DNA from 3 places in the Micromonospora sp. DH14 genome. Region 1 is predicted to be linked to each of the others. Evidence: riboswitches for the same ligand, from Rfam matches in the RefSeq annotation. Region 1 holds a riboswitch; each other region holds the start of a gene.
The links. A riboswitch is a leader RNA that binds a small molecule or an ion and turns the genes downstream of it on or off. The one in region 1 is predicted to bind cobalamin.
Positions count from the first base shown of each region.

Region 2: it holds a riboswitch for cobalamin, as region 1 does, so the genes downstream of both, QCZ28_RS18960 (ribonucleoside-diphosphate reductase subunit alpha) here and metE (5-methyltetrahydropteroyltriglutamate--homocysteine S-methyltransferase) in region 1, are expected to answer to the same signal.
Region 3: it holds a riboswitch for cobalamin, as region 1 does, so the genes downstream of both, cobN (cobaltochelatase subunit CobN) here and metE (5-methyltetrahydropteroyltriglutamate--homocysteine S-methyltransferase) in region 1, are expected to answer to the same signal.

Region 1 is NZ_JARVKT010000012.1:74,154-77,424, forward strand. It holds gene metE (5-methyltetrahydropteroyltriglutamate--homocysteine S-methyltransferase) at 1-1,383, opposite strand, end outside; cobalamin riboswitch at 1,501-1,718, opposite strand; gene QCZ28_RS17625 (hypothetical protein) at 1,830-2,318, opposite strand; gene QCZ28_RS17630 (terpene cyclase/mutase family protein) at 2,312-3,271, opposite strand, start outside.
Region 2 is NZ_JARVKT010000013.1:150,162-153,432, reverse strand. It holds gene QCZ28_RS18960 (ribonucleoside-diphosphate reductase subunit alpha) at 1-1,360, opposite strand, end outside; cobalamin riboswitch at 1,553-1,770, opposite strand; gene QCZ28_RS18955 (enolase C-terminal domain-like protein) at 2,058-3,271, shown strand, end outside.
Region 3 is NZ_JARVKT010000003.1:188,101-191,371, reverse strand. It holds gene QCZ28_RS06775 (hypothetical protein) at 1-109, shown strand, start outside; gene QCZ28_RS06770 (MBL fold metallo-hydrolase) at 112-828, opposite strand; cobalamin riboswitch at 1,170-1,299, shown strand; gene cobN (cobaltochelatase subunit CobN) at 1,612-3,271, shown strand, end outside.

The DNA of each region.
Region 1 (3,271 bases):
GCGTATCCGCTCGGCGTAGCCGGTGTCGTCGAGCCGACCGGCCCGGTGCTCCGCGCGAGCCTGCCGCAGCTCCGGGGTTTGCGGGAAGGACCCGATGGTGGTGGTGGGCAGCGGTGGGAGACCCAGTCGGGCCTGCTGGGTGGCGGCCCGTTGGGCGTACGGGCCCCGTCGTACGTGTTCGGGTCGCAGCGCGTCCAGGCGGGCTCGGACTCCGTCGTTGCGCCAGGCCGCCGGTGCCGCCGGTGGGGGAGGGGGTAGCACGCCGACGCCGTCGCGCAGGGCGCGTCCGAGAGCGACGACCTCGTCGACTTTCTGTCGGGCGAAGGCGAGCCGCACACGCAGTTCCTGGTCCAGGTCGGGTTCGGCGGCCAGGTCCACAGGTACGTGCAGCAGGGAGCACGAGGTTGACACCGCGACGTGGTCGGCCAGGCCGGTCAGCGCGGCGCCGGTCGCGGCGGCGGAGCGCAGGTCGGTGCGCCAGATGTTGCGTCCGTCGATCAGGCCCGCGACGATCGTCTTCCCGCGTAGTGGGCCGGCGGCGGCGAGGCGGTTCAGGTTGCCCGGCCCGGCGACCAGATCGATGCCGACCGCCTCGACCGGCGTGCTTAACAGCGCCGGCAACGCGTCGCCGAGGTCACCGAAGTACGACGCAACAAACAACCGCGGCCGGTGCTTCAGGACACCGAGCCGGCGGTACACGACGCGCAGCGCAGCGATCTCCTGCGGAGTGCGGTCGGCGGCGTACGCGGGTTCGTCGAGCTGAACCCATTCGACGCCGGCACCGGCCAGGGCGCCGAGGATGTCCTCGTAGACAGCGACGAGGTCATCGAGCCGGTCGAAGGGCCGGAAGCCCTCGGGCGCGTCCTCGGTGGCCTTGGACAGCAGGAGGTAGGTCGCCGGACCGACCAGCACCGGCCTGGTGGTGACGCCGAGCGCCTTCGCCTCGCCGTGATCCCGCACCGCCTTGTCCGCCCGAGCGGTGAACGGTGTGCCGGGGCCGACCTCCGGCACCAGGTAGTGGTAGTTGGTGTCGAACCACTTCGTCAGCTCCAGCGCCGGCTCCCGCTCCGTGCCACGAGCCATGGCAAAGTAGGTGTCCAGGTCGCCGAGGCCGAGGCGGCGGAACCGGTCGGGGACCGCGTCGACCAGGACGGTGGTGTCGAGTACCTGGTCGTAGAAGGAGAACGTGTTCGACGGGATCGCGTCCAGGCCGGCGTCGCGCAGCGTGCGCCACACGTCGGCGCGGAGGCCGGCGGCAGTCTCTTGGAGGGCGTTCGCGTCGATCCGGCCCGCCCAGTAGGACTCGACGGCGTGCTTGAGTTCGCGGTGCGGACCGATGCGGGGATAGCCGAGCACGGTGCTCAGCCCGAACGATGTGGTCACGAGACGGGTGTCCTTCCCTCGAGGTCTACCCCCGACCACACGGGAAGAAACGGCAGGGCACCGGCCGACGACCGGGCCTCGCCCAGGCCCTCCCGAGAGGCCGACGGCGGCGCACGCGGACGCGTACGCGGTGCGGGCAGGTCTTCGGACTCGCGGGCGCGACCGGCGTGCACCGATCTCCTACTGGCCGTCGCTTCCCAGACGCTCACGCGTCCAGTGCGTATGACGGCGGTCGTTCCCACTCACCGCTGCGGGGCAGTCCCGGTCTTGCACCGGGTTCCCTCTTACGACGCCACACCATGACAGCGGGGCGAACCAGCACTGCCGCCCATCGTACGGCCTGCTAGCTGATCCTCAGGGCCGCAGTCATCGGCAGGTTTCCCTGTCGTCCGCCCGCCACCGGGCCGGCCGGGAATCCGGGTGCCCGGACTCCCGGCCGAGGCCCGCTACGGCGGGGAGATGGACGGGGCCTGCCCGGAGCCGAAGCGCCATCCTTCGACAGTGCCCTGCGCGGGGTTGTAACTGCTGGCCCCGAGTGTGCTGTAGGACCAGGTGCCGCCGGGTACGGCGTGCCAGTACGACCAGTACGCGCTGGCGGGCGGCGTGTTGACACACGGTTCGGCGGCGGGGAGGGGGTAGCCATTGATGCGACAGACGAATGCCAGCCCCCACCGTTGCGTACCGGTGACGGCGAAGCCGGCCCCCTGCAATGCGGCGAGGCCGGTCGGCGGGTCCCCGAGTCGGCAGCCGGTCTGCACCCCGAGACCGAACGCGGTGAGGTCGACCACCACCGTGACGCCCGCCCCCGGCGCACACGCTGCCGCGTGCGCGGCACGCGGAACCGGATCGACCGCGACCAGGCCGGCGCCGGCGACGACGGCCGCGAAGAGTAGCGCGAACCGCCGGCAAGCCGTCACCCGCAGGGCGGTCACCACGGCGCACACGCCAGGACGGGCGCGGTCAGCTGGGCACCGCTGGCCGATAGAGTCGCGTACCCGGTGGCCGCCATGCCGGGTACGGCCTGCGCGGTGGCCCGAGCGGCGGTGTTCGCGTCGAACCCACCCGAGGTGTACGCGATGGCACCATGATTGGCGGATGCCCCCGTGCAGTTGACCTGCAGGCTGATCAGGTGCTGGCGAGCGCGCAGCCACGGCAGTGATCGTCCGGCGGCGGACAGCGCCTGGGCGGCGAGTCCGGTGCTGTTCGCGTTGGGCACGCCGTTCGCGGAGAACGAGCCGTCGCTGTTCTGCACGGAGACGAGCCACTGCGCTGCCGAGGCCGCGACGAGTGGCCGGTCCGCCGCGAGCAGAGCCTGCACGGCCATCGCTGTCGCGTCGACGTCGCTGACGCAGGTCGCCTTCCCGAAGAGCAGCGGGAAACCGCCGTCGGCGCACCGGCTCGCGGCCAGGAACGTGACCGCCGCCGGTGGTGCGCCCCCGGCGCGGTCCAGCGCCAGCACCGCGAAGGACTGAGTGAACGCGTTGCTGTAGTCGCCGAACGCGGAACGGTCGGAGTATCGACCCGATGGTGTCAGCAGGCCGTTGAGGCGGGTGAGTAGGTCGACTCCGCCGAACGCCGTCGGGTTGAGGCCGCGGACCTGGGCGCCGAGGGCGAGTTTCGCCGTCGCGCCCGCGTACGCCTCGGTGCCGTCGCCGATGTAGCCGGTGAGTACGGCGGGTTGGGCGAGCCATGACACGGCGTTGGCCGCAGTCGTGTCGGCTACCTTCGCCGCGGCGAAGGCGAACACCGCGTCGAGGGTGAGCCCCTGGTCGGGGTAGGCGACGCCGTCGAAGGTGACTTCGAAGCGTTCACCGTCTACTGCCTGGCGGGCGAGCCACCCGGCGGCGGCGTCGACCCTGTTGAGGGTCGGCGGTGATGCTGACGCAGC
Region 2 (3,271 bases), on a different contig from region 1:
CGCCGTCGGCGAGGTGGGCGGCGAGGTTCACCGAGCCCAGGTTGCACACGGCGGTCTCGGCGTCGCTGGACACCTCGACGATCTCGGTGCAGAGGTTGGACAGGTGCACCACGTTGCCCGGCTCGGCGGTCTGGTTGCACAGCCGGTTCGACGCGTCCTTGAAGGTCATCCAGCCGTTGCCGGTCTGGGCCAGGGTGCGCATCATCGTGCCGTACAGCTCCCGCGCCGGGACCTGCCGCACGTACCGGCCCTGCGCCTCGGCCTCCCGGTACGCGGCGTCGAACCGCTCCCCCCACAGGTCGGGCAGATCGGGCACCTCGTGCGGGTCGAACAGCGACCACATCTCGTCGGCCTCGACCCGGCGCATGAACTCGTCCGGGATCCAGTTGGCCAGGTTCAGGTTGTGGGTGCGCCGGGCGTCCTCGCCGGTGTTGTCCCGCAGGTGCAGGAACTCCTCGATGTCCGGGTGCCACGGCTCCAGGTAGACGCAGGCGGCGCCCTTGCGCCGGCCACCCTGGTTGACCGCCGCCACGCTCGCGTCCAGGGTGCGCAGCCACGGCACGATCCCGTTGGACTGCCCGTTGGTGCCCCGGATCAGCGCGCCGCGGGAGCGGACCCGGGAGTACGCGATGCCGATGCCACCGGCGAACTTGGACAGGTTGGCGACCTGGGCGTACCGGGCGTAGATCGAGTCCAACTCGTCGAGCGGGGAGTCGACCAGGTAGCAGGAGGACATCTGGGTGTGCCGGGTCCCGGAGTTGAACAAGGTCGGTGAGCTGGGCAGGTAGGCCAGGCTGGACATCAGTCGGTAGAAGCCGACCGCCTCGTCCGCCGTCCGGGACAGGCCGCAGGCCACCCGCAGCAGCCAGTACTGCGGGGTCTCCAGCACCAGTCGGTTGGTGGGGTGGCGCAGCAGGTAGCGGTCGTACACGGTGCGCAGGCCGAAGTACTCGAACCGGCGGTCGCCGTCCGGGTCGACGGCGGCATCGAGGGTCGTGGCGTGTGCGGCGACGAACGCGGCGGTGTCGTCGCCGATCAGACCCTCGGCGTGGCCGACCCGGATCGCCGCGCTGAACGAGGTGATGCCCTGCCGGCGTACCTCCTTGTCGACGTAGCCGGCCAGCAGCCGCGCGGCGAGGCGGGAGTACTGCGGCTCCTCGCCGATCATCTCGGCCGCGGTCTGGATGGAGAGCCGGTCCAGTTCGGCGGTGGTGGCGCCGTCGTAGAGGCCGCTGATGGTGCGGGTGGCCACCCGCATCGGGTCGACGTCGGTCAGGTCGTCGGCCCACCGCTCGACCGCCCGGACGATCTTGTTCACGTCCACGGGCTCGGTAGCGCCGTCGCGCTTGCGGACCCGCATCGGCGTCCGCCGCGCGGGCGTGTCGGCGGCGGCCGGGACTACCTGGGTGACTGTCACCACTCGCTCCTCGGAGTTCGAGACCTGGTGGCCCGGACGCGAGGAGACAGACACCGACGGACGCCACGCCGGCGCGGCGTGGGATCAGGTGGCGTCAGCCGTCCCACGCGGCCTCGGACCGCCGCGCACCCGGGTGCGGGTACGCGGCGCGCTGGCAGGTCTTCGGACTCGCGGGCACGACCGGGCTCGCCGGTCTCCTAGTGGCCGTCGCTTCCCAGGCCGATGGGTGGCCCAGTGCTGATGACGGCGGTCGTTCCCACTCACCGCTGCGGGACAGTCCCGGATTTCCACCGGGTTCCCTGTTGCCTCGACCGCGCCGGATGAGCGGCCGAACCAGCTGCGCTCGACACCATATATAGGGACGCAGCCGTTGTCACACCCCACATGTCGGTTTCGGGCGTGTCGGCGGCCAGCGCGGTGACCACCGTCACCACCCGGGCCGCGCACGCCGCCCCGGAGGACGCCGGCACCGGGGGCACGATTCTCCGCGCCGGTGTTGACAATGGTCAGTGGACCGACACCCGACACAAACATCATATGTCTGGGTGTCCGTAGTGATCGACAACGTTGACGCGCTCAACGAGCCGTCCGTATACTCCTAGTTATCATCTGATCTTTAGCCTAGCCGGGCGAGGAGCGCATGCCGCAGATCACTGCCGTCACCGTCGAGGACGTCCGCTTCCCCACCTCCCTGACCGCTGACGGGTCAGACGCCATGAACAAGGACGGCGACTACTCGGCGGCCTACGTCGTGCTGCACACCGACGGCGTCGACGGCGCGGGCGCGCCGCTCGCGGGGCACGGGCTGACCTTCACCATCGGCCGTGGCAACGACATCGTCGCGGCGGCGGCGGTCCACCAGGCACAGCGCCTCGTGGGCCTGGACGTGGCGACGATGGCGGCGGACATGGGCGCCGTCTACCGCCTCCTGACCTCCGACTCGCAGCTGCGCTGGCTCGGCCCCGAGAAGGGCGTCGTCCACCTGTCGCTGGCGGCCGTGCTGAACGCGTCGTGGGACCTGGCCGCCCGGGTCGCCGACAAGCCACTGTGGCGGCTGCTCGTCGACATGTCCCCCGAGCAACTCGTCGACATCGCGGACCTGCGCTACCTCTCCGACGCTTTGACCCGGGACGAGGCGTTGGCCATCCTGCGCGCCAAGGAAGGCACGAAGGCCGCCCGCCTCGCCGAGCTCGACCGGACCGGCTACCCCGCCTACACCACCTCGGCGGGCTGGCTCGGCTACGGCGACGACAAGCTGCGCCGGCTGTGCCAGGAGGCGGTGGACAGCGGCTACGGCTACGTCAAGCTCAAGGTCGGCGCCAACCTCGACGACGACATCCGCCGCTGCGCGATCGCCCGGGAGATCCTCGGCCCGGACCGCAACCTGATGATCGACGCCAACCAGGTGTGGGATGTCGGCCAGGCCATCGAGTGGGTCACCGCCCTCGCCCGGTTCAAGCCGCTCTGGATCGAGGAGCCGACCAGCCCCGACGACATCCTCGGCCACGCCGCCGTCCGCCGTGCCGTCGCTCCGATCGGCGTGGCCACCGGCGAGCACTGCCACAACCGGGTGATGTTCAAGCAGCTGTTCCAGGCCGAGGCCATCGACTTCTGCCAGCTCGACACCGGCAGGTTGGCCAGCATCAACGAGATCGTCGCCGTGCTGCTGCTCGCCGCGAAGTTCGACATCCCGGTGTGCCCCCACGCCGGCGGGGTCGGGCTGTGCGAGATGGTCCAACACGTCTCGGTGCTCGACTACGTGGCGATCTCGGGGGATCTCACCAACCGGGTCACCGAGTTCGTCGACCACCTGCACGAACACTTCACCGACCCGTGCATCATCCGCGACACCGG
Region 3 (3,271 bases), on a different contig from region 1:
GGCCATCGCCCGCAAGCACGCGGTGCCGTTGTACGAGGCGGCGCGCACCGGCTACCCGGAGCGGATGCGGACCTGGAGTCGAGCCCACCCGGAACGTCACGCCCGCTGAGGTCAGGCGGCCTCGACGGCTGACCGGGCCTGCTCGGCCGTCATCGGTTCGGCGTGGCTGGAGACGTACCACAGGTAGTCGTCCTGGAGCAGTCGGCGGACCAGGCCCAGGTCGGGGCCGTCGTCGGGTCGGCGCAGGTGTGCCGGCGGCGGGTAGAAGCAGTCGCCCAGCAGCATGACGCCCGAGTCCGGCACCAGCACGACGGTCGAGTCCGGCGCGTGCCCACCGCCGACGTGGCGTAGCCCGACTCCGGCCGGCAGTTCGTCGACGTCGGCGAAGGTCCGGGTCGGCGGCAGGACGACGAAGTCCGTCCAGGAGTCGATCGCGCGTGCGCGGGCCCGGAAGCTCGGGCCGAGGCGAGGATCGGCGCGTATCTGTTCGTCCAGGTAGCGGTGACTCCACGGCCGGGCGGCTTCGGCGCGCAGCAACGGCACGGCCGCATCGTGCGCGACGATCTCCACCGCGGGCCAGGCGCAGGCGCCCCAGACGTGGTCCCAGTGGTGATGGGTGTAGACCAGCCAGCGCGGCTGCGGCAGGCCGGCGGCGGTCAACGCGGCCCGGATCTCGCGGGCGTGCGCGGGGCTCTGCCCGGCGTCGATCATCACACTGCCGCGTTCGTCGGCGACGAAGGCGACGCCAGCCTGGACCGCCTCCGGGTCGGGATCGCCCGGGCAGAGCCAGACCCGGCCGGCCAGGTGGTGGAACTGCGGGGCGACCATGGTGATCGACCTCCGAGATTGATCACGGACACTGGTGTGGCGTTCGCCGATCCTAGGCCAGGGCGCCGTCTGCCAACGCCCGCCGGACGATCGGCGCAGGCCAGGGTAGGTGCGTCATCCCTTTGCTCTGCTTACCTATGGGCACCGGGCACGGAGAGTGACTGGTGCACATAGGTAAGCAGAGCAAAGGGAGAGTGGCATTGATGCGGGGCATTGCGACGTGCGGGTGGGAGGTCGCACCAATCGGTGAAACTCGATGAACAGCACCCGCCTGGCGGCGCTGGAGCCGGCGTTGACCGGCGGCGCGGGGGTGTGGCAGCATTCGCAGCCTGACGGCAGTGAAGGAAGTCGGTGCGAATCCGACGCGGTCCCGCCACTGTCACCGGGGAGCGATCCCCCCTCGTGAGTCACGGCCGTGTGTCTGCGGTTGGAAGGCCGGGGGAGAGCGTCGATCCGGAAGCCAGGATACTTCGGCCGTCGGGACGTACCCCAGGGCGTGGACACCCGAGGAGGACCCGATGACGCATGGCGTCTCTGTGACCGACGATCACCGTCGCGAACCGAGCGGCGGACGCCCCGCCGCGCCCCGACCCGGCCGCACCGACGCGCCGGCATCCGCACGCTCCCGCGCCGTTCACCGCTGAGTTCCCCACCGCGCCACCCGTCGCCGTCGGCCCCGCGCCGGTGAGCCGCCCGGGTCGCGGTGCCTGCTGAACCCCGCGCCCATCCCACGTCGCCAGTTCGCCTCGGCGAGCGCGTCGACGTCACTTTCCGGAGCCTGCCGTGCGCATCCTGCTGCTCTCCACCGCCGACACCGACCTGCTGGCCGCCCGCGCCAGCGGCGCCGACTACCGGTTGGCCAACCCCGCGCGGGTCACCCTCGAGGAGGTGCCCGCCCTGCTCGACGGGGTCGCCCTCGTCGTCGTACGCCTGCTCGGCGGCCGGCAGGCGTGGCCCGACGGCCTCGCCACGGTGCTCGCCACCGGCGTGCCCACGGTGGTGCTCGGCGGCGAGGCGACACCCGACGCGGAGCTGATGGCCAGTTCCACAGTGCCGTCCGGTGTCGCGACCCAGGCGCTGGCGTACCTGGTCGAGGGCGGCCCGGACAACCTGGGACAGTTGGCGCGGTTCCTCTCCGACACGGTGCTGCTCACCGGCGAGGGGTTCGCCCCGCCCGCGCGTACCCCGGCGTACGGGGTGCACGGCGCGCACCTGGCCGACCCGTACCGGCCCACAGTGGGAATCGTCTTCTACCGGGCACACGCCCTCGCCGGCAACACCGGCTTCATCGACGTGCTGGTCGAGGCGGTCCGGGCGGCCGGCGGCAACCCGCTGCCGATCTTCTGCGGCTCCCTGCGCGGGCTGACCGCCGACGCCGGCCCGCTCGGGCTCTTCGCCCGCTGTGACGCGCTGCTGGTCACCGTGCTCGCGGCCGGCGGTGCGGTCGCCGCCGACGCCTCCGGCGGCGGCGACGAGGATGCCTGGGACGTCGGCGCACTGGCCGCCCTGGACGTGCCGGTCATCCAGGCGCTCTGCCTCACCAGCACCCGGGCGCAGTGGGCCGACAGCGACGCCGGGCTGTCCCCGTTGGACGCCGCCATGCAGGTGGCCATCCCCGAGTTCGACGGCCGGATCGTCACCGTGCCGTTCTCGTTCAAGCAGATCGACGCCGACGGGCTCTCGGTCTACGCCGCCGACCCCGAGCGGGCCGCCCGGGTCGCCGGGATCGCGGTGCGCCACGCCCGGCTGCGGTACGTGCCGGCCGCCGACAAGCGTGTCGCGGTGGTGCTCAGCTCGTACCCGACGAAGCACTCCCGGGTCGGCAACGCGGTCGGCCTGGACACCCCGGCGTCGGCGGTGCGGCTGTTCGCCGCGCTCGCGGACGCCGGCTACCACCTGGGCGACGGCCCGGTGCCCACCGACGGCGACGCGCTCATCCACGCGCTGATCGCCGCCGGTGGCCACGACGTGGAGTGGCTCACCCCCGAGCAGCTGGCCGGCGCCGAGGCGCGGGTACCGGGGCAGACCTACCGGCGCTGGTTCGACCAGGTCCCGGCCGAGCTGCGCGAGCGGATCACTGAACACTGGGGTGAGCCGCCCGGCGAGCTGTACACCGACGGCGGCGACGTCGTGCTCGCCGGGCTGCGCTTCGGCAACGTGGTGCTGCTGATCCAGCCGCCGCGCGGCTTCGGGGAGAACCCGATCGCCATCTACCACGACCCGGACCTGCCACCGAGTCACCACTACCTGGCCGCGTACCGCTGGTTGACCGCGCCGGTCGCGGACGGCGGCTTCGGCGCGGACGCCGTGGTGCACCTCGGCAAGCACGGCACCCTGGAGTGGCTGCCCGGCAAGGGCCTCGGCCTGGCCGCCGACTGCGCGCCCGACGCGGTCCTCGGCGACCTGCCGCTGGTGTACCCGTTCATCGTCAACGACCCCGGCG